4 regions of the Agrobacterium tumefaciens genome follow, and region 2 is predicted to be linked to each of the others. Evidence: riboswitches for the same ligand, from Rfam matches in the RefSeq annotation. Region 2 holds a riboswitch; each other region holds the start of a gene.
The links. Region 2 has a riboswitch for cobalamin ahead of bluB (5,6-dimethylbenzimidazole synthase). Riboswitches for the same ligand answer to the same signal wherever they lie in the genome.
Positions count from the first base shown of each region.

Region 1: linked by a shared signal. The riboswitch ahead of nrdH (glutaredoxin-like protein NrdH) and the one ahead of bluB (5,6-dimethylbenzimidazole synthase) in region 2 are both predicted to bind cobalamin.
Region 3: linked by a shared signal. The riboswitch ahead of CFBP6623_RS17320 (ABC transporter substrate-binding protein) and the one ahead of bluB (5,6-dimethylbenzimidazole synthase) in region 2 are both predicted to bind cobalamin.
Region 4: linked by a shared signal. The riboswitch ahead of CFBP6623_RS02935 (CbtB domain-containing protein) and the one ahead of bluB (5,6-dimethylbenzimidazole synthase) in region 2 are both predicted to bind cobalamin.

Region 1 is NZ_CP039903.1:2,801,384-2,807,036, reverse strand. Features, by position in the region: gene nrdE (class 1b ribonucleoside-diphosphate reductase subunit alpha) at 1-827, opposite strand, end outside; gene nrdI (class Ib ribonucleoside-diphosphate reductase assembly flavoprotein NrdI) at 815-1,213, opposite strand; gene nrdH (glutaredoxin-like protein NrdH) at 1,226-1,447, opposite strand; cobalamin riboswitch at 1,748-1,971, opposite strand; gene CFBP6623_RS13960 (nucleoside triphosphate hydrolase) at 2,105-2,734, opposite strand; gene CFBP6623_RS13955 (ATP-binding cassette domain-containing protein) at 2,731-3,513, opposite strand; gene CFBP6623_RS13950 (ABC transporter permease) at 3,513-4,595, opposite strand; gene CFBP6623_RS13945 (sugar ABC transporter substrate-binding protein) at 4,820-5,653, opposite strand, start outside.
Region 2 is NZ_CP039903.1:1,401,913-1,407,565, reverse strand. Features, by position in the region: gene CFBP6623_RS07040 (NAD+ synthase) at 1-303, shown strand, start outside; gene CFBP6623_RS07035 (glyoxalase superfamily protein) at 525-902, opposite strand; gene CFBP6623_RS07030 (TolB family protein) at 1,094-1,924, shown strand; cobalamin riboswitch at 1,997-2,178, shown strand; gene bluB (5,6-dimethylbenzimidazole synthase) at 2,275-2,988, shown strand; gene CFBP6623_RS07020 (hypothetical protein) at 3,045-3,998, opposite strand; gene CFBP6623_RS07015 (hypothetical protein) at 4,206-4,865, opposite strand; gene CFBP6623_RS07010 (DUF2865 domain-containing protein) at 5,217-5,653, opposite strand, start outside.
Region 3 is NZ_CP039904.1:465,856-471,508, reverse strand. Features, by position in the region: gene argE (acetylornithine deacetylase) at 1-413, opposite strand, end outside; gene CFBP6623_RS17325 (GNAT family N-acetyltransferase) at 654-1,532, shown strand; cobalamin riboswitch at 1,661-1,896, shown strand; gene CFBP6623_RS17320 (ABC transporter substrate-binding protein) at 2,057-3,088, shown strand; gene CFBP6623_RS17315 (FecCD family ABC transporter permease) at 3,085-4,113, shown strand; gene CFBP6623_RS17310 (ABC transporter ATP-binding protein) at 4,110-4,910, shown strand; gene CFBP6623_RS17305 (pseudoazurin) at 4,907-5,380, shown strand; gene CFBP6623_RS17300 (class I SAM-dependent methyltransferase) at 5,398-5,653, opposite strand, start outside.
Region 4 is NZ_CP039903.1:590,784-596,436, forward strand. Features, by position in the region: gene CFBP6623_RS02920 (LysE family translocator) at 1-109, shown strand, start outside; gene CFBP6623_RS02925 (c-type cytochrome) at 355-789, shown strand; gene CFBP6623_RS02930 (cytochrome c) at 877-1,797, shown strand; cobalamin riboswitch at 1,889-2,117, shown strand; gene CFBP6623_RS02935 (CbtB domain-containing protein) at 2,278-2,460, shown strand; gene CFBP6623_RS02940 (CbtA family protein) at 2,472-3,185, shown strand; gene CFBP6623_RS02945 (hypothetical protein) at 3,190-3,504, shown strand; gene CFBP6623_RS02950 (type 1 glutamine amidotransferase family protein) at 3,679-4,245, opposite strand; gene CFBP6623_RS02955 (GNAT family N-acetyltransferase) at 4,267-4,755, opposite strand; gene pip (prolyl aminopeptidase) at 4,940-5,653, opposite strand, start outside.

The DNA of each region.
Region 1 (5,653 bases), 1.4 Mb from region 2:
TGGGCATGCAGATAGACTGCGCCGGCACCCTGACGCGCACCGAGCTGGTTGGCGTAGGAAAAGCTGTCTTCCAATAGCTTCATGACAGGAATGACGCCGGAAGACTGGTTTTCGATCTGCTTGATCGGCGCTCCGAATTCGCGAATATTGGTCAGGGACAGCGCCACGCCGCCGCCGCGCTTCGAAAGCTGCAGCGCCGAATTGATGGAGCGGCCAATGCTTTCCATATTGTCTTCCACACGCAGCAGAAAACATGAGACCAGTTCACCACGGCTCTTTTTGCCGGCGTTGAGGAATGTCGGGGTTGCCGGCTGGAAGCGGCCGGAAATGATCTCGTCCATCAGGTCGCGGGCAAGCTGCTCATCGCCGCGCGCCAGAGCCAGCGCCACCATGCAGACGCGGTCCTCGTAACGCTCCAGATAGCGTTTTCCGTCGAAGGTCTTCAGCGTATAAGAGGTGTAATATTTGAAGGCACCGAGAAAGGTCGGAAAACGGAATTTCCGGGCATAGGCCTCGTCATAGAGATCTCGAACGAAATTGAAGGAGTACTGGTCCAGCACCTCCTGCTCGTAATAGCCCTCCGTCACGAGATAATCGAGCTTTTCCCTGAGGTTATGAAAAAAGACGGTGTTCTGGTTGACGTGCTGAAGGAAATATTGCCGGGCGGCCAGGCGATCCTTGTCGAGCTGGATTTTCCCGTTCTCGTCGTAAAGGTTCAGCATCGCGTTCAGCGCATGATAGTCCAGAGCCGCTTCGAGCGGTTTCTGAGTTGTGGCTGCCGGCTGTTTGGCGTCCTTGCGCAGCGCGCTCGAGGTTAGCGTGTCCAAAATCGTTCCAATCCATGTTTGACGTTGGCGACATCTTCCTCCGTGCCGAGAAGCTCGAAGCGATAGAGAAACGGCACTGCGCATTTGCGCGAGACGATATCTCCGGCGGATGCGAAAGCTGCGCCAAAATTCGTGTTGCCCGCCGCGATGACACCGCGAATGAGATTTCGGTTGGAGGGCTCGTTCAAAAACCGGATGACCGGCTTCGGCACTGCCCCTTTCATACCGCCGCCGCCATAGGTGGGGGTAACGAGCACATAGGGCTCCGACACCTGAGGCACGTCATCCTCAGCACCGAGCGGCAGGCGAAACAAGCGCCGCTCGAGCTTCAGAAGGAAACGATGCGTGTTTTCAGAGCGGCTGGAATAATAAACGATCAGCCCCATCACGCTGCCGCCTCAGCTGATCGCGCCGATCATATCCGGCCGGAAACCCGCCCAATGGCGTTCGCCGGCGACGACCACGGGAACCTGCATGTAACCGAGGCCGCGAACGTGATCGAGCGCATCCGCATCTTCAGAAATATCGACTATCTCATAGGGGACACCGATGCGGTCCAGCGCGCGATAGGTGGCGGTGCATTGGACGCAGGCGGGCTTGCTGTAAACGGTGACGGTCATAATTTCCCTTTCGAAGCCGCATTACACACGGCTCAACATTGCCGATTGCGGTCGCAATCGGGTGGATGGATCTGTCATTCAGGTGAGGCGCACGGCTTAGAGGGTTTGTCGCATTTCCGGACGGAAACCGGTGTCCCTGAAAATGTTCCGGGCCGCGTAAGATCACTCTCTACGCCGATGAGCGCAGGAACTTAAAAAAATGCACTGGCATGACTTCACCCCGAAGCTTGTTCTGGAGGGGGCAGAAAAGGGCGAACGCAATTCATTTGCGCCATACCTTCCTTCCGGACACCCCGCCCGTGGACGTTTGCGCTCAAGGCAGGTCTCCTGACTTGCGGGTCACAACATCTGTTCCGGCCTTCCCGGGGCTTTTGACCCCAGTGACCCAAATCGGAACGATGCTCGCCGCTTACAGTTGCGGGGGCAGTTTCGGCCTTGCTTCGCCATAATGGCGTTACGCACCGAATTCCCGTCTTAGCTCCCAATCCTTGCGAATCGGAAGAACCTCGAACACCACATATAGTATATGAGGAAATTTTCACGTCAATGAATAGACACAGGAAAGCCCCACCCTGTGGATCAAAAAGATTCAACACATGGTCAACAAAGGCTTAACGACAAGTGCGCCTTGCCGCCACAGGACGGGAAAGCGTTAATCTATTCCCAGATATCGATGTGAATATCGGCGGGGCGGGTGTTCTCGATCACCCTTTTGCCGTTGGGAAGATCGTTTTCAAACAGCTTGGCGTGGACCGCAGCTGCATCAAGACCATAGCCCTGCCATCTGTTGCGCAGCCTCTCTTCAAGCACCGCGACGGACGGTCCAACGAAAATGGTGAGGTCGAAGTTATCGGAAAGCGCTGTCCAAGGCGCCTCGTTGAGCAGCAGATAATTGCCTTCAGCCAGGATGAAGTGGGTCTCAGGCGCGATGGCGCGGGCGGAAGCAATGGCGATTTCGCGGGAGCGGTCGAAAACCGGAACAAGCACCTCCTGCCCGCCCTTGCGAACGGCAAAGACGATATCGAGAAAACCACGCACGTCAAAGGTTTCGGGCGCGCCCTTGCGCGACAGCAGCCCTCGCTCTTCAAGTATGCCATTGTCCATATGGAAGCCATCCATCGGCAGGACGGCGGCCGTTTCGCCCCGTGCGAGCAAAGCGTCACAAAGGGCATCCGCCAGCGTGGATTTGCCGGCCCCAGGGGGACCGGCAATAGCGATGATAAAACGGGATTTGCCCTCTGCCCGCCGAAGAACATCCTCGGCGATCGTTTCAAGCTTCAGCGTCATGCGGCAAGCGTTTCCTTCGGCGCTTCCTTGGCGCCGGTCATGAAGGCGACGGCGTCGGACATGGAGTAGTCCTTCGGATTGATGACGCACAGGCGCTTGCCGAGCCGGTGGATATGGATGCGATCCGCAACCTCGAAAACATGCGGCATGTTGTGCGAGATGAGAACGATCGGCAACCCGCGCGAGCGCACGTCCAGAATAAGCTCCAGAACGCGCCGGCTTTCCTTGACACCAAGCGCCGCCGTCGGTTCGTCGAGTATGACGACCTTGGAGCCGAAGGCCGCCGCACGCGCCACCGCTACACCCTGCCGCTGGCCGCCGGAGAGGGTTTCCACCGCCTGATTGATGTTCTGGATCGTCATCAGGCCGAGTTCCGAGAGTTTCTCGCGGGCGAATTTTTCCATGGCCGGGCGGTCCAGCGCGCGGAAAAGACTGCCCTGAATGCCGGCTTTGCGGATTTCCCGGCCGAGGAACATATTGTCAGCTATGGAAAGTGCCGGTGAGAGCGCGAGGTTCTGATAGACCGTCTCGATGCCGGCCTTGCGCGCCTCGATGGGCGAGCGGAACTGCACGGGCTGGCCTTCCAGCCTGATCTCTCCCTCATCGGGCGTCACCGCACCGGAAATCGCCTTGATGAGAGAGGATTTGCCGGCGCCATTGTCACCGATGACAGCGAGGATTTCGCCCGGATAGAGATCAAAATCGGCATGGTCGAGGGCGGTTACCCGGCCGTAGCGTTTGACGAGATTGCGTGCTGTGAGAATGGGTTCTTTTGCCATCAGCCTGCTACCTTTCTGATCCACTGGTCGATTGCGACAGCCATGATGATGAGAACGCCGATCAACAGATAGGTCCATTGCGGGTCTGTCCCGATGAGCCTCAGGCCGAGCGAAAAGACGCCGACGATCAGGGCACCGAAGATCATACCCATGATGGAGCCGCGCCCGCCGAACAGCGACAGGCCGCCAATGACCACTGCGGTAATGGATTCGATATTGGCGAATTGACCGGCGGTCGGCGAAACCGAGCCGATGCGGCCGATCAAGGCCCAGCCGGCGAAGGCGCAGATGAGGCCGGACAGGGTATAAACGGTGGTCAACATACGCTTGACGTTGACGCCGGCAAGTTCGGCAGCATCCGGATCGTCACCCACAGCATAAAGATGGCGGCCCCAGGCGGTGCGGTTGAGCACATACCAGAGCAGGGCGACAAGCAGAACCATGGCGATGACGCCATAGGTGAAGACCGCGCTGCCGACACGGATATTGGCGCCGAAGAATTGCAGGATCGGCGCCTGCTGGGCGATATCCTGGGCTCGGATCGTCTCGTTTGCGGAATAGAGGAAGTTGGTCGCCAGTACGATCTGCCACATGCCGAGCGTGACGATGAAGGGCGGCAGGCGCATGCGCGAGACCAGTATACCGTTGATGAAGCCGCAAAATGCGCCGACGGCAAGGCCACAGAGAATGGAGAGTTCCGCCGGCAAGCCGTAACGGAAGGTGAACTGTCCCATGATGACGGAGGACAGAACCATGATCGCGCCAACCGACAGATCGATCCCCGCCGTCAGGATGACCAGCGACTGCGCCGCGCCGACAATACCGACGATGGCGACCTGCTGCAAAATAAGGGTCAGCGTGAAGGCCGAGAAAAACTTGCCGCCGAGGAGCAGGCCGAAAACAATCAGCGACAGCACCAGAACGATAAGCGGAACGGCCGCCGGGCTGGAGTGGAGAAAGTGCTGTAGTGTTTCCAGAACACTCTTGTCGTGCGTATCGAAAGCGGCGACCTGCGTCGAACTTCCCGAAAGCACTTTTTCAAATTCATTATGCGGCTGAGCCCGCACCGGCTGATCGCTCATGGATTTTCCTCCCGATCGCTCTATCGCACCAGCCCTGACACCGGGGTCTATCTCAAAAGAGAATGATGCGTAGATTTCAAAGTGTTGTGAAGCGGCCTATGCCATCCCCGCAGGACGCGCGACCCGCTCGTTTGTTCCTTTGTCCGATCCCCCGGATCGTGCCTGAATCATTCTCGTCCAAGGGCGGGGGCACGAATGCCCCCGCGGATTTCAACGGCGAGGCATCAGCCCCAGCACTTGTTGAGACCTTCCTTCGTATCGATCGAGTCGAGACCCTTGACCGGCTTGTCGGTTACCAGCGTCACGCCGGTATCGACGAAGTTCTTGCCTTCGGTCGGCTTCGGCTTTTCACCGGTGTCGGCAAACTTCTTGACGGCTTCCACGCCGAGCGCCGCCATCAGCAGCGGATATTGCTGCGAGGTCGCACCGATCACGCCTTCCGCGACGTTCTTGACGCCCGGGCAACCGCCATCGACGGAAACGATCAGTACATCCTTTTCACGGCCGACCGCTTTCAGCGCCTCATAGGCACCGGCTGCCGCAGGTTCGTTGATGGTGTGGACGACATTGATGGTCGGGTCCTTCTGCAGCAGATTTTCCATCGCCGAGCGGCCGCCTTCTTCGTTACCATTGGTAACATCGTGACCAACGATACGCGGATCGTTTTCATCACCGATCTTGTTGATGTCCTTAACGTCGATGCCAAAGCCCTTCATGAAGCCCTGGTTACGCAGCACATCCACCGTCGGCTGGGAGGGGGTGAGGTTGAGGAAGGCGATTTTTGCGTCCTTGGCCTTATCACCAAGGGTGCCGGCGGCCCATTTGCCGATCAGCTCACCAGCCAGAAGATTGTCGGTGGCAAAGGTGGAATCGGCGGCATCGACGGGCTCCAGAGGCGTGTCGAGAGCGATCACCAGAAGGCCTGCGTCACGCGCCTTCTGCACGGCCGGAACGATGCCCTTGGTGTCAGATGCGGTGATCAGGATACCCTTGGCGCCATCGGCGATGCAGGTCTCGATGGCTGCCACCTGGCTTTCGGAATCGCCGTCGATCTTGCC
Region 2 (5,653 bases):
ATCCCCGCCAATATCATCGCGAAGGCCCCGTCGGCCGAATTGCGCCCCAACCAAACCGACCAGGATTCGCTGCCGCCCTATCCGGTGCTGGACGATATTCTGGAATGCCTTGTCGAGAAGGAAATGTCGGTCGAGGAAATTCTGGCGCGCGGCCATGATGTGGCCACCGTGCACCGGGTGGAGCATCTGCTCTACCTTGCCGAATACAAGCGCCGGCAATCTGCGCCGGGCGTGAAGATCACCAAGAAGAATTTCGGCCGTGACCGGCGTTATCCGATTACCAACCGGTTTCGTGACAGGTGATTGGTGGGTGGAGGGTGCTGCTCATTTCTTCTCCCCGCCGGGGAGAAGATGCCCCGAAGGGGCAGATGAGGGGGCCAGCTCTCCGCATATCTCTACCGTCGCCCCCTCATCCGGCGCTGCGCGCCACCTTCTCCCCGGCGGGGAGAAGAAATGAGCGGCACACGCTCGGTCCACAATGAGGATAAACAGACGGCGCGGACACGCCGCGCCGCCGATTCATCTCAAATAACCTGCCCCACATCGATGCGGTTGCCGTCAGGGTCTTCAAAGACAAAGGCGCGCAGGCCATAATCCTTGTCCTGCAGGCCCTTGATGATGCGCAACCCGTGGCTCTTGCAGAGCGCGTGCAGCGCATCGACATCGCTGACCATCATATGCGCCACGTTGAAGGGCGCTGCCTTATGGGTGGGCTGCAATGTCAGGTGCAGTTCGGCATTGCCCTGTTTGAGGATCATGAAACCGACGGGGTTGCCGTTTTCGAAGGTTTTTGTGAAGCCCAGCACACCGACATAAAAATCATGGGCCTTTTCGATATTTCTGACAGGAAGCATTGCGGCGATCCGCCCGAAGCGGATGCCGTGATCGGCGATGGTATTCATCGCGGAACCTCGGATCTGGGAGAAACGGGGAGGGTTACGGGCGGTGCCGGAACGCTGGCGTTTTTTCCGATTTGAATTTGCAGGACGGTGCCTGCGGTCATAGGATCATAATCACCATGGCGGCGAAAGCAAACGGAATGTCTGCACCAGCCAAGGGTCCGATCCAGACTATCGACAGCCCGGGAGGCAGCATGCGCAGTTCCATCGAAATCTTCAACATCCGCACCCGGCAGATGCGGGCGGTGTGGCAGACGCCGGAATTGTTCGAAGCGCCGAACTGGTCGCCGGATGGCAAATATCTGCTGTTGAACAGCGAGGGGTTGCTCTATCGCCTGTCCCCATTCGGTGACTCCTCACCGGAGAAGGTCGATACCGGCTTTGCGACGCAATGCAACAACGACCACGGCATTTCGCCTGACGGTTCGCTCTATGCCATTTCCGACAAGGTGGAATTCGGCAAGAGCGCCATCTATCTTTTGCCATCGACGGGCGGCACGCCGAAGCTGATGACGAAGAACCTTCCCTCCTACTGGCACGGCTGGGCGCCGGACGGGAAGAGTTTCGCCTATTGCGGCATTCGCGATCAGGTCTTCGACATCTATTCCATGGATATTGAGAGCGGCGTCGAAACACGCCTTACCCATGGCGAGGGCCGCAATGACGGGCCGGATTATTCGCCTGACGGTGGGTGGGTCTATTTCAATTCCAGCCGCACGGGGCTGATGCAGATCTGGCGGGTGCGGGTGGACGGTTCCGCCGTCGAGCGCATTACCGACAGTTCCTATGGTGACTGGTTTCCACATCCGTCTCCCAAAGGTGACAAGGTGGTGTTTGTCTCCTATGGCGGCGATGTCTTCGACCATCCGCGTGATCTTGATGTGCGGGTGCGGCTGATGGATATGGATGGCGGCAATGTTGAAACGCTGTTTGAGCTTTTCGGCGGGCAGGGGACGATGAACTCGCCCAACTGGTCGCCTGACGGGGATGAATTCGCTTATGTGCGCTATTTCCCTGTGGAATGATGCGATTTGGTTTTCGTTGAGGTCACATTGCCGCACCGCCCTTACGATACTTGCATTCGCAAGTCCTCTTGATCATAAGTTTTCTCGTCAGGTGCCCGCCCTTGCGGCGGGAGAATCGGGAATTCGGTGAAAAACCGGAACGTGCCCAGCGCTGTGAGGCGGATGCCCTTTTCATAAGCCACTGAAGTTATTCGGGAAGGCGAAAGGGGCGGATGAAGTCGAGTCAGAAGACCGGCCTGGCAGGATAGACCGAACCGCGCGGACGGCGGCAGGTTGCTGAAGAGGCGCGTTGTGCGCGCGAAACCGGTATGGTTTCGGCAGCGGCGCGCCCGCATTGTTGGGGTTAAACGATGCCGACCGATCCGTCCGCTGGCGATCCATTGCAAGCCAGCCCATTCGACCACGCGCTTTCGCCCGCCCGCCCGTTTTCCGGTGCGGAACGCGAGGCGATTTACCGCGCCATCGAGACGCGCCGCGATGTGCGTGACCAGTTCCTGCCCGATCCGCTGCCGGACGAACTTGTCGAGCGTCTGTTAAAAGCGGCGCATTCGGCTCCCTCGGTCGGTTTCATGCAGCCGTGGAATTTCACGCTCGTCACTGATGCTGCCATCCGTCAGGCGGCCTTTGTGGCCTTCAGCCGCGCCAATGAAGAGGCAGCGGCGATGTTTACGGGCGAGCAGCAGGCGCTTTATCGCAGTCTCAAGCTCGAAGGCATCCGCAAGGCGCCGCTCAGCATCTGCGTCACCTGCGATCCCACACGCGGTGGCAAGGTGGTGCTGGGCCGCACCCATAATCCGCGCACGGATGTCTATTCCACCGTCTGCGCCATCCAGAACCTCTGGCTCGCGGCGCGTGCCGAAGGCGTCGGCGTCGGCTGGGTCAGTATTTTCCACGATAGCGACATTCGCACCATCCTCGGTATTCCCGACCATATTGAAATCGTCGCCTGGCTCTGCCTCGGCCGTGTCGATACGCTCTACAACGAGCCGGAACTGGCGGTGAAAGGCTGGCGGCAGCGCGTGCCGCTGGAGGAGCTGGTGTTTCGTAACCGCTGGGGCGGTTGACCGGCGACATCCACTCCTCCCGGCCGAAGCCGGGAAGGGTGGTGGCGACCGTCTCTTCAAACGACGGTGCAGTTAAAAAGATTGAGGATGGGATGAATGGGGCTGGCGAGGCTGATCGCGCCGCTTGCGCCCCAGAACAATCCGACGACATTGTTGCCGGCGGTGTCGATGACAGCGCTGCCGCTATCGCCCGGCTGGCTGAAGACCTCGCCGGCGCGGCGCGGCGATATGCCGATCTGGTTGCGCATATTCGGCTGCTGCACGTCGTAAAAGCCGGAAACGACGCCATTGGTGATATTGCTGGTCACGCCCGATTTCGTAACATTCATGTTGAGCGCCGCAACGGCCGCCCCCACCGGCGAGGGGAGGTTGTAGATTGCGCCGATGGTGGCGAGCCGGCCATTCGCCGGGCTGGCGACGGCCGCATCGACGCCATAGGTCGTTCCCTGATAGACGATGTTGCCTTTCTGGAAAGCGACGATATTGGCGGCAAGATCGCCAAACCAGGTGCGCGCCGGCTGCGACACGTCATCGCCGACCTGGGCATTGTCCCGGCAGATGACATGCTCGTTGCTCATGATCAGCGGCGTTCCGTTGGCGGCCCGCACGACCAGCCCGATGGTGCCGACGGTATCCGTCCAGGACCAGTAATCCGGGCTGCCGCTGATGCCGCCGACCATCGGTTCCACGACTTTTTCGCGCGGGTTGTCGGAGAGGCGTCTGGGGTGATCCTTCCATGCCGTCCCGGGCGCGGGCAGTTCTCGCACCGCCTCGCTCGGGCGGTCGAAGGATCCTTCCCGCACCTGCAGCGGCGCGCCGCCCAGCGTCGTCATCAGACCCGCCTTCAGCGATGGATCCGGCGCGCGGTGGTAAAGGATCAGGCCAAGCTCCTGTGTCAGTTCGCCGGCGGCGTCCTCAAGCAACCCGACGCCGATCGCCGTGACGCCGGGTATGCCTGTCAGCTGATGGTAATGCCGCTCCTTGAGCGCGGTGAGTTCCTCGAAAGTCATTCGCTTGCCTCATGGAAAAAGGGGTGAAGGATGGATGTCTGGTTTTTTAGAGTTTTTTCGCTTTTCTTCGAATCACGAAAACACTCCAACTCCTTGTTTTGACACATTTCCGGACGGAAAACCGGGTTCCACTTTTCCTGGAAATGCTCTTAAGGGGCGGCGCGCCCGTTGGGGTGAAGGGCTGCGCCGCCCGTGCCCCGCGAGCCCTCAGTTCAGCGGAATGATCTTGCCGCTGGAGGGAGCGCCGCCGCCGGCTGGCGGAGGACCGCCAGCCGCCGCCTGATCGGCCAGCATGCGGTATTGGGAGGTGCCTTTTTCAGTGCTGATGGTGCCGGAAACCGTGTAGAGATAGACGTCACCGGAGACGGCGTAGTCGTTGTTCTGATTGTTCACATAGAACTCGATCTCGACCGTCGACATATTGGTTGCGCGTTCCAGGAAGGCCTCCATCAGCATGGTGATCTGCTGATCCGTCAGGCCCTTGGAGCGCATTTCCTGTTTGGTCTTTTCATAAGAGGCGGAAGCGCCGCCGCCGCCGAAGAACCATGTCCAGACCGAAAGATTGGCGCTGGCCGTGGTCTTTTCGTATTCGTTGATCTCCTCGCGGTAGGAAGCATCCAGCATTCCGAGCGCAAGCGTGTTGAGGTCCTTCACATCCTGGCTGGAAAGCGCCGAGATTTGCAGCTGGGCCTTGATTTTTCCCGTGGTATGCGCCGGCACGGTATAGGAAATGCCGGTCAGCTGCCCCATGCCGGAGACCGAGATGGAATAGGATTCCTTCGCTTCGCCTGTCGGCAAAGTTGCGATGACCGGGACGAAGGGATCGAGCAGTTTGACGCCGGTTGCGGTGATCTGAATGGATGTCATGTCTATACTCCTGATGGTTGTGGGCTTCATAGGTCAATGAAACTCTGATCGTCCACTCGGGCTCGAGATGGGCGACATCGTCGTCTGGAGATGCATGAAAGGGCGCGTGCGGCTAACACCGCACGTTATATACATATTTCGTATGTTGTGTTCGTCCACTTTAAGTGGATATTTGTATACTATGCACCTTTATGGCGAAGTCAATCGCGTTTGTGAGTACAACTTATATATGAATATTTGCCGGAGAATGAGGTGAAGAATGTGTTTTCTGCATCCACGAAGATGCGTCAAAGCAGGTCGGGAGACACTCAGCCTGTACGGAAGTGACGCAGGCAGGGAAGACCGGTCTCTTCACTGCTGCGGTTGTATACCCTTCAGCGCCGGGTTCTTCAGGTCGATCCGGCCTGTCTGGTCCGGCAGGAACTTCGGGCCGATAACGCGCACTTTTGCGTCGTTCGGATCATAGTCGCGTTCAGGAATCGGTTGCTCCGGCGGTCTTGCGGCCTGTTGCTGTTCGGCCGGTTCCTTCGGCTTGTCACCTTGCGGTGATGGAATGGTGGTGATGCCGGAATAGGGCTTTTCGGCCTGCGGTCGGGCGGCCTCTTCCTGCTTTTGCATGTCCTCGTGATAGGCGGCCATGTTGCAGGCGCAGCCGGGCGCTTTCGCAGACGCGTTGCGATAGGCGAAGGCGGGGGGCAGGTCCTTGTAGGGTTTGCCGGTTTCGGCCGAGACCATGTCGGAGGTCTCCTGATCCGTCATGGAGTGGAAATAAAGCTCGGTCTCAGTAC
Region 3 (5,653 bases), on a different replicon from region 2:
CGGCAGCCCGCCTCCTCGTCATAGGAAAAGGCAATATGCACCGGCCGTTCAAGCGCCATGCGCGAAAATGCCGGTGCTGCAGCGAGCACAGTGGCGAGAAACCCTTTCATGTCGGTGGTTCCGCGCCCGTAAAGCCGGTCGTTTTCGGTTCTCAACCGAAACGGATCGGAAGACCATTCCGGTTCTCCGGCCGGCACCACATCCATGTGGCCGGAGAGGATATAACCGGCGCGATCGGCCGGGCCGAACGTGGCGAAGAGATTGGCGCGGTCGCCCTCCGGACCCGGCAACAGCGAGACTTTCGCGCCCTGGCTTTCCAGGTAGTCGGCGATCCATCCGGCAATATCGCCATTGGCGGTGCCGACGACGGACGGGAAGGCGACGAGACGCTCAAGGATTTCGATTGCGTTCATGGTCGTCCCCGCTGGTCGTCCCTACTGGCCGGTCGTTTATGCTGGCCGGATTATTCCTCGCAGAAGCTTAGAGTGGCCGGCGGCGTTTATCTGCTGAAATGCCGATGATTTCGGTAGATTGTTGTGTCCTTCCAGTGCTTTCAGAAAATTCCTGCCGGCAGGGCCGGTTATCTTCGGATGTCATGGGCTGGGCTGCCGGGACCGAAGGTTCCGCGCCGGAGGGAATGAGAGCCGTTTGCTATGGAGCTGCTCAAAGTCGATAGTTTCGAGTTGCGGACCGTGGATATCGCGGATGTGGAGGCGGATCACCTGCATGCCCTCTCCATGGCTGTCGGATGGCGGTATCATGCCAATGAATGGTGTTTCCTGCGCCAATGCGGTGTCGGCCTTGCGGCGCTGGACGAGATCAACCGGGTTGTCGCGACCGCCATGCTTTTTCCCTATGATCGGGCTTTTGCGACGCTTGGCATGGTCATCGTTTCCCCACGCCTGCAGGGGCAGGGCGTAGCACCCTGGCTGGTCAGGCAGCTTGTGGCGAAATATCCTGCCGCTGCCTTGCGGTTGAATGCCACGGAGGGGTCGCGGCGGCTTTTTGCGGGGCTCGGTTTTACCGGAGATACGGAAAGGGTGCATCTTCTGCGCGGCAAGGCCCGCTGCACCACTGAAACGCCGCAGCTTGGCAAGAAACAGAGGATCGAGCCGGTTTCAGAAGATCATCTGTCCGCCGTGGAAGATCTGGACCGGGAGGCTTTCGGCGTTTCACGCCGGGGCGTGCTGCAGCGTCTCCTGCGGGAAAACACCGGCTATGGCCTGTTCGAGGCGGATCGTCTGGCCGCCTTCGCGCTGCGGCGGGCGGCAGGGCGGGGCCACATCATCGGCCCGGTGGTTGCAGAGGGGGAAGCCGAGGCAGTCGCGCTGGTCAGGCGGCATTTTGCCGATCTCGACGACCAGCTTGTCCGGCTCGATGCCGTGCGCGATGACGGTTTTTTCACCGATTTTCTGGCGCAATCCGGGCTGGTGGTGATTGAAACACTGACGACGATGTCAAAAAATGCACCGCAGCCGGCAGGCACCGGCTCTGCTGGTATCTTTGCTCTGGCAGGCCCATCCCTTTGCTGAAGCACGCCGCTTCCCATCGAATTCATGTCACGCATTTTGGGTTCCTGTCGTGTGCATGCGTTTGTCGCAGGACAGTTTTCACACCCTTGGGAGACATTCTTTGGCGATTGACGCCTCGCCTCTTGCCCCTTATGTGAGAAGACGACGGTTCCTGCAGCCGAAAGGCGAAGGGATTAATAGGGAACATGGTGCGGGTGATTTTCATCGCCCAATGCCGTGGCTGCCCCCGCAACTGTAAGCGGATTGCCGCTCATCCCCGTGACGCCTTAAAGGCGTCATGCCACTGCATTCTCCGGAATGCGGGAAGGCAGATGAACGGCGCAAATCCGTGAGCCAGGAGACCTGCCGTCAAAATATGAACCATCGTTACGGGCGGGGAAGCCCGGAGGAGGAAATTGTAATGTTATTTCATAACATTTGGTTTGCGTCCCGTCGTTGTTCTCCGTACAAGACGTTCCGCTGTTGCTGCGCGTTCTAACGCCTGCTGCTCTGGAACAAGCGATTTAATTTCGACTGGAGAACACATGTTTAATCCTGGACGCCTGCCGGCCTATGCCGGCCTTCTGGCCGCTGTGCTTGCGGTTTTGCCTGCCGCTTCCGCTCATGCTGCCGAAACGGTCTATCCCCTGACGATCAACAGCTGCGGTCAGGACATCACCTTCAAACAGGCGCCCGCCCGCACGGTATCCGTTGGCCAGAGCACGACCGAGGTCCTTTATCTGCTGGGCGTTGCCGACAGGGTGATGGGTACGGCGCTGTGGATCGGCCCGGTTTTGAAGGGTTACGAGGAGGCCAACGCCAAGGTGGAGCGGCTGGCCGACAATGATCCGAGTTTTGAGGCCGTTGTCGGCAAGAGGCCCGATCTCGTAACGACGCAGTTCCAGTGGCAGATCGGCCCCGAAGGTGTTGTCGGAACACCGGCGCAATTCGCCGAACTCGGTATTCCCGTTTATACCTCGCCTGCCGATTGCGTCGGCAAGGATAATTCCGGCGGCGGTGACGGCGTGCGCAAGACTGGCTTCACCATGGAGCTGATCTATCAGGAAATCCGCGATCTCGCGAAAATCTTCAACGTGCAGGATCGCGGCGAAGAGGTTGTCGCCGATCTGAAGAAACGTGAGGAGGCAGCCCGCGCCAAGATCGCTTCGGCGAATGGCAAGATTTCCGCCGTCTTCTGGTTCTCCAGCGCCGAACTGGATATCGACCCTTATGTGGCGGGCCGCCATGGCGCGCCCGGTTACATCATGTCGGCGCTCGGGCTGAAGAATGTCATCGAAAGCGATGAGGAATGGCCGACCGTTGGCTGGGAAACCATCGCCAAGGCCAATCCGTCCGTCATCGTCGCTGGCAAGATGGATCGCCGCCGTTTCCCGGCCGATGACGTTGCCGTCAAGCACAAGTTCCTCGCGGACGACCCCGTGGCCAGCATCATGCCCGCCGTCAAGCAAGGCCATGTCTTCGACATGGATGCGCAGGCGATGAACCCGACCATCCGCACGATCGAAGGCATTGAAACGCTGGCCGAGGCGATTTCGGCCGCCGGTCTCGCCAAGTGAACGGTTTTTCCGTCAATCTCGGCAGGGCGGGGCTGGCTTTTGCCGCGCTCGCCCTGCTGCTCGTCGCGCTGATGGCCGGAGCGGCCATCGGTGAGACCGCCATTCCCTTCGACGTGGTGGCGAAAACCATCGCCAATCGTGTCTTCCATGCCGGTTACCCGCTGGAGCCGCTGGATGAGGGTATCGTCTGGAGTTACCGTCTGAGCCGCGCCGTTGTCGCCGCCTGTTGCGGCGCTTCGCTGGCGCTTGCCGGTGCGGTGCTGCAATCGCTTTTGCGCAACCCGCTGGCCGACCCCTATATTCTCGGCATTTCCGCAGGCGCATCCACCGGAGCGGTGGCGGTCGCGCTTCTGGGTATCGGGGCAGGCTTTCTGACCATGCCGGTGGGGGCGCTGATCGGGGCTTTTGTTGCGTTCTCGCTGGTCAGCCTTCTGGCGGTGCGCGCCGGCCATGGCAACAGCGCCATCATTCTGGCCGGCGTGGCCGGTTCGCAGCTGTTCAATGCCATGACCTCGTTCATCGTCACCAAATCCGCCAATGCCGAACAGGCGCGCGGCATCATGTTCTGGCTTCTCGGTAATCTTTCCGGTGTGCGCTGGCCCGATGTCTGGATGGCTTTGCCGGTCAGTATCGCTGGTCTTGCGGTGTGCCTCTGGTATTCCCGGGCGCTGGATGCCTTCGCTTTCGGCGGTCAGGCCGCCGCCTCGCTCGGAATTCCGGTGCGCCGGACCTATGCGGTGTTGATCTCGGTTTCGGCGATCATGACGGCGGTGATGGTGTCGCTGGTCGGTTCCATCGGCTTTGTCGGTCTTGTCATTCCGCATGCGGCGCGCATCTTCGTCGGCGTTCGCCATGGCATGTTGCTGCCGGTGACGGCGTTGACCGGTGCTGTTTTCATGATCGTCGCCGATATTCTCTCGCGCATCGTCATTCCCGGTCAGGTGCTGCCGATCGGGGTCATCACCGCGCTCGTCGGCGCGCCGGCCTTTGCCTTCATTCTCGGGCAGAAAAGGGGGCGATCATGAGATTGTCCGCTCACGACCTGCATTTCCATGCCGGCAATGTCGATATCGTCCGGGGTGTTTCCATCGATGTCGGTTCCGGGGAGTTTCTGGGCATTATCGGCCCGAATGGTTCCGGCAAAAGCACGCTGCTTTCCATGCTGGCCGGTATCCGCAAGCCGCGCCGTGGCCACGTCACGCTTGGTGACGACGCGCTTGCCTCCTTCGGACGGCGTGATCTCGCCCGCCGATTGGCCTTTGTGGAGCAGCAGGCCGAAACCACCGAGCGTATTACGGCTCGACAGGCCGTCGAACTTGGACGCACCCCCTATCTCGGTCCGCTCTCCGCCTGGTCGGCCAATGACGACGCCATCGCTAATGCCGCGCTCGACAATGTCGACATGGCGGACAAGGCGGAACGATACTGGCATCACCTTTCCGGCGGCGAACGCCAGCGCCTGCATATCGCCCGCGCCCTGGCGCAGGAACCGCACATTCTGTTGCTCGACGAACCGACCAATCATCTTGATATCGGCCACCAGATCGGTCTGCTCGATCTGGTTCGCAGGCAGGGGCTGACGGTCGTGGCGGCGCTGCATGATCTCAATCACGCCGCCATGTTCTGCGACCGCGTCGCCATCATGCATCGGGGGCAGGTGATTGCGGCCGGTGCACCGCGCGAGGTGCTCACATCGGCGACGATCGCCGATGTTTTCGGGGTGCAGTCCGTCGTCACCACGGATGAAGGCGGCTTTTCCCATATTCGTTTTCTGCCGGCCCATGGGATGGCCGATCAGGCAAAGAAAGTATTGGCACGATGACGAGATTGAAAAAGCTTCGCCTTGGCGTGCAGCGGCGTAATGCTCTGGCCGGAATTGTATTGGCGCTGGCCACGGGCCTTCCCTTGCATGCCATGGCCGAAACCTTTGAGGTGAAAATGCTGAACCGGGGCGAAAAAGGCCCGATGGTGTTTGAGCCCGATTTTCTGGAGATCGCACCCGGTGACCGTGTGCGCTTCGTGCCGACCCACAAGAGCCACAATGCCGCGACCATCGACGGTATGGTTCCTGAAGGCGCCGAAGGCTTCAAGAGCCGCATCAACGACGAATTCGAGACCGGTTTTGACAGGCCGGGCTTTTATGGCATCAAATGCTCGCCGCATTACGGCATGGGCATGGTCATGCTGATCAAGGTGGGCGAGGCGACCTTGCCGCAGAGCTACAGGGAAATCGATGTGCCCGGCCGAGCGAAACCCCGGCTGGACGATCTCTTTGAGCAGGCCGAAAAATGAGACGGCTCTGGTCGTCCTCAGCCTTTCGCGGACATATCCGGCTTCACCGCGCAGACCGCATAACGGTGCTGAAGGCCGCGCAGGATGCCCTTCAGCAGGCTGAAATTTTTCGACTGGGCGCGATGGATGGCCTTTAGCTCCTGATCGACTGCGACGGGCTCGAAGCCCGTGGCGCGCAACAGTGCCGCGACATCGTCAGCCCGCGCTCCGTCGGAAAAATAGACCCGTGAAAGAATGCTGTTGAACGTATTGCCCGGATCCGCCGGCTTGTGC
Region 4 (5,653 bases), 810 kb from region 2:
GTCTTCCCCCGGCGCCACGATCTTCATCGGTCGCGCTGCCGGTTTCATGCTGGTTGCCGCAGCGCTGCTGACATTTTGGGAAGCCCTGTCGTGGAGCCTCGGCGAATAAGACGAACAGATACTGCCGCTCCAGGGAGGCCATTCCCCGCACACCAACGAATGCTCTGCCAAGGCCCGTTGTTTTGTCACGGGGCCTTGTGGGACAACCGTCAGATACTTTTCGGCCTGATACTCTAGACTTCTGTTTTCACGGCGGAATTCACCGCAATGTGACTTCTTTTCGCCATGCGGAAAGGGCATCCTCGCGCCGTTCCATCAAGCGTCCGGCACCTGCCGGAATCAAGGAGAGAGTGTATGAAACTGAAAACCATCGCGGCGGCCATGCTTTTCGGCTGTCTTTGCGCCGGAGCGGTCTATGCTGCCGGCGAAGTCGAAAAACGCGAAGGCATGATGAAGCAGATTGGCGGTTCCATGGGTGCGCTCGCTGCCATCTCCAAGGGCCAGAAGCCCTTCGATGCCGAAGCCGTCAAGGCTGCCGTCACGACCATCAGCACCAATGCCAAGGCTTTCCCCGAACAGTTCCCCGCCGGCACCGAGACTGGAAGCGCGGCGGCTCCGGCCATCTGGGAAAATTTCGAGGACTTCAAGGCCAAGGCGGCCAAGCTCGGTGCTGATGCCGATACGGTTCTTGCCAATCTCCCCACCGATCAGGCGGGCGTCACCACCGCCATGCAGACGCTCGGCGCCGATTGCGGCACCTGCCACCAGACCTATCGTTTGAAGAAATAATCACGAATTTCAAAACGCCGCTTCCCGGCGGCGTTTTTTCACGTTGAAAGACACCTGATCAACTCGGGTGGGAATGGGGAGAGGGGTATGTCTTCCATTTGGACGAAGCTTGTGGGTGGGGCCGTGATCGCGGCCATTGCCGGCTATGGCATTTTCGCCTGGGTCACCGCGCCGCAGCGTCAGGCGCCCAGCCATTGGGTCAGCCTTGGCGAGCCGGATCTGGCCAATGGCGAAACGCTGTTCTGGGCGGGTGGCTGTGCAAGCTGTCATGCCGCACCGGATGCCACGGGTGACGCGTTGCGGACGCTCGCCGGCGGGCAGCCGCTGAAAAGCCCCTTCGGCACCTTCCATGTGCCCAATATTTCCTCTGATCCGCAGCACGGCATCGGCAGCTGGACGCTGGCGGAATTCGGCGATGCCATGACGCGCGGGGTGGGAAAGAACGGCGAACATCTTTACCCGTCCTTCCCTTACGCTTCCTATGCGCGCATGACGCAGAAGGATGTCAACGACCTGTTCGGTTATCTGAAAACCCTGCCGGCCAGCCAGAATGACGCGCCGGATCACGATCTGCCGTTTCCCTTCAACCTGCGCATGGCGCTCGGCGGCTGGAAGTTCCTGTATTTCGACACCTCCGCCCCGCCGCGCGTCGAGCTTGCCAATGCCAATGCCGAATTGCTGCGCGGCCAATATCTGGTGGAAGGGCCGGGCCATTGCGGCGAATGCCATACCCCGCGCGACGCTCTCGGCGGTTTCCTGAAAGACAAATGGCTGGCCGGCGGCCCCAACCCGGAAGGTGAGGGCCGTATCCCCGATATCACGCCCGGCTCTCAGAGCATCGGCGCCTGGACGACGGCCGATATTGCCGGTTATCTGGAAACCGGCTTCACCCCGGAATTCGACAGCGTCGGCGGCTCCATGGTCAAGGTGCAGCAGAACATGGCGCGTCTGACCGCCGAAGACCGCAATGCCATTGCCGCCTACCTTAAGGCGATCCCGTCTCGGTAAGGCGATACTTCGCCCGACGGATGACATTGAATGAGGTGCGTTACCGGCCGTATGAACATCTCGCCGCCATTGACTCCCGCACTTACCCGGCGGATAACATGACCGTGATGGTTCCTTCCGGGCGTTCCGGAAGGTGAAAAGGGAACACGATAGGGAGCCGATCCTCATTCGTGGCTGCCCCCGCAACTGTGAGCGGAGAGCCTGAAACGAAATGCCACTGGCAAGCCATCTCGCCCCTATTCAAGGCGAGGGCGATGCCGGGAAGGTGTTTCAGGTTTTGACCCGTAAGCCAGGAGACCTGCCATCGCGGAAATGTCCATGCCGGCGGGGTGTCCGGAAGAGCGGAATGTCAGGGTCGTCGGTTCGATATCCCTGTGTCAGTCTCGTATCCCCGTGGTGAAGTGTATCATATGCGGTCTTGTGGCTTTGGCCATTCGGCCGCTTCTTATGGCGCGGGGTCGCGCCGGGAGAGGGGTCACCATGTCTATCCAGCAGAATACGGCCAATGCAGCCGTTTCAGCAAAAACGGGCAGCTTCGCGCAATCGCTGACGGCGATCGTGCTGGGCCTGTTCGTCGTCGGTTTTGTCGGCTTTTCGCATGTGGAAGCTGTTCACAATGCCGCGCATGACACGCGTCATGCCAATGCCTTCCCCTGCCATTGAGGGGAAACGGCATGTCATTTTTTCGCAATATCGTTTTTACCGCCGTTCTGGTCGGCGTCGTCGGCGGTTTGGCCGTCTCGGCCATGCAGGCTTTCGGCACCACGCCGCTCATCCTTCAGGCCGAAACCTTTGAAAGCGCCGGCGGCGAAGCGGCCCACAGCCATGATGCGGCAGCACCCGGCGCTGCTGTTCCCGCCCATGAGCATAATGACGAGGCATGGGCTCCAGCCGATGGTTTCGAGCGCACCGCCTATACTGTTGCTGCCAATGTGCTGACGGCCATCGGTTACGCGCTTGTTCTGACCGGTCTCATCTCGCTGCGCGGCACCGATGCCGGCTGGCGCGAAGGCCTTCTGTGGGGCGTTGCCGGTTTTGCCGCCGTGATGCTCGCACCGATGATCGGCCTGCCGCCGGAATTGCCGGGAAGCCCGGCCGCAGCACTTGAGGCACGGCAGATCTGGTGGCTCTCGACGGTTGCCGCAACCGCGGGCGGCATTGCACTGATTGCGTTCCGCCGCGAGCCCTGGGCCATCGTTATGGCTCTGGTGTTGATCGTCGCGCCGCATGTGGTGGGCGCGCCGCTGCCGCCGGAAGGTGAACATGCGCTGGCGCCGCTGCCGCTGGAACGGCAGTTCATCGTTGCCGCCACCATCACCAGCTTCGTTTTCTGGGCGCTGCTTGGTACATTGAGCGCGTTTTTCCTGAAACGCTTCCAGTCGGCGTAAATCCATGCAGGACGCAGCGGAGTGGAGTGACGAACTCGATGCGCTGCGTTTTGCCGTTCCCGGTCACGGCGCTTTCTGCGCCGTGCACCGCCTTGCCTTCAAGGCAGTTTTGGGCGCAAGTCCTGATCGTGATGCGGCGCTTGCCTATTTTTATGACCACGAAGCTGCCTTTGCCGCTGCGGCAATCGCCAAGATCAAACGATCAAACTTGCCCGCCGGCCGCAGCCTGCATTTGAACAGCCGCGATATCCGCCGTGCGATTGCCGGCGAGGGGCCGGAGTTTGCGGCGCGTGTCTGCCGGGTGCTTGATCGGCACTGACTGGCCTGATGTTCCCACTTCCGTCATGCCGGCCTTGAGCCGGTATCCAGCCAGCCCAGGTCCCTGGGCTGAAAAGACTCTTCTCGTCGCGCAGACGCGGGTCGGCTGGATTCCGGCTCAAGGCCGGAATGACGGGGAAGTGGAGAGATTGTACGGCATCAAGACGGCTGCGCCTTACCGATGCTCCGCTGCAAAAACCTGAAGTTCCGCCTCGGCTTCCGGACCAAAGAGGCCGAGGTTTTTCAGAATTTCCACCGCAAAACTCACCGGCGCGCTGCCGGCTGCCGTGATGATGCCGCCATCGCTCACCGCCTTCGGCTGGTCGCGATAAAGACCATCGCCATTATAGGCCGGATAGGCCTTGTGTGAGGCGAGCGAATTGCCGGTATGGGCGACCTCGTTCAGGATACCCGTGCCCGCCAGCGCGCTTGCCGCCGCACAGATACCGGCAACCAGCCGGTCCTTTTCGCGAAAGCGATGCACCAGCCCGCCAAGATCGGCGGCCGTGCCCTTCTCCCAGCTGAGACCGCCGGGAATGACGAGCGCATCGATGCTGTCAGGATCAAGCGCAGCATAGGAGGTTTCGGGCGTCACATTCAGCCCGCCCATCGATGTTACCGGCTGCCCGTCCGGGCTGGCATGAACGATCTCGACGCCGAGATAGCTGCGTGCCGCCGCCGCAAGCAGCGCCGGTTCCCAGTCCGCAAAATCCTGTGCCAGCGCAATGGCGATCCGTGTCATGGCCGTCTCCGTCGGTTTTGATCAGGCGATGGACTGCATGTAGCGCATGCCGGTAACCGGACGCGGCGCGAAATCCATGTTTTCGTAGAAACGATGCGCCGCCACATTGCCGGTCGTGGCGCTGACGGACAGATAGTCGCAACCCAGCCGCTTGGCGATATCACGGGCGCGGGAAACCAGATGCTGGCCGGTGCCGTGGCCGCGATGACCGTCGCGCACGAAGAGATGGTGCAGCTCAAGCCCGCGCCGGCCTTCCTGCGCCCTGTAGAGCGGCAGAAGCAGTGCGTAGCCGATCAGCGCGCCATCGGCTTCGGCAACGAGACCATGCACCCAGGGCAGGGGGCCGAACAGGTCGCGCTCAAGCTTGGCGGGCGTGATTGCCGCCGCATCACCATGGTAGGAGGCAAGCAGCGTGATCATCTCGTTAAGCTCGGGCAAATCCGTCTTGCGCGCGCCGCGAATGATGACGACGGGCGGTCTTTCCAGTGTAAGGGAGCTATCTTCGGTCATTTTTTCGGTCCTTTGGTCTTATCGGTGCCGTCAGGACGTTTGAAAACAACAAAGCCGCCTGACGGCGGCTTGTTGACAATATGATCTGTCGAGCCGCCCTTAAAGGTAGGCCCAAAAGTACGAGCAGGAGATGGGTGCGCGTTCGTTGATCATGTCATTGCAATGCGCCCGAATCCGTAATCTGTCAAGCGGCTTCAATTTGCAAATCGTGCGATTGCTGAAACAATCGCATCTTCCATCCCCGCATCCCCGCATCCCCGGTGGAATGCCCGGCTGCACCTATGGCCATCAGCTCGCTTCCCGGCCATGCGGCGGCAAGTTCGCAAGCGGTGACGGGCGGTCCCTGCAGGTCGCGCATGCCCTGGATGAGCACGCAGGGAATGCCGGAAAGCAGGCCGGCATTGCGGAGAAGCACGCCGTCCTCCAGCCATGCCGCATGGTGGAAGTAATGGGCGCAGAGGCGGGCGCGGGTCAGAATATAATCGGCGTCGCGCCATTTTTCCGGAAAGGCCGAGCTTGCCTCCGCGCTGATCGAGCCCGCCTCCCACACATGCCACTCAAGTGCTGCCATGCGGCGGATGGCCGGGTCAGGATCGTTCAAAAGCTGGAGATACGCGCCGACGGGATCTTCCTTCGCCATGTGATCCGGGATAGCCGCGATGAAACGCTGCCACTGTTGCGGCAGAAACATCGCCAGCCCCTTGTAAAGCCAGTCGATCTCCTTTTGCCGCGTGGTGGTGACGCCGGCCAGCACCATCGCGCGCACCCGATTTGGGTGGCGCTGGGCATAGGCCAGCGCGAGCGTGGCGCCCCAGGAGCTGCCATAAACCAGCCAGTCATCCACCGAAAGCGCGAAGCGGATGGCCTCCATATCGTCGATCAGGTGATGTGTGCTGTT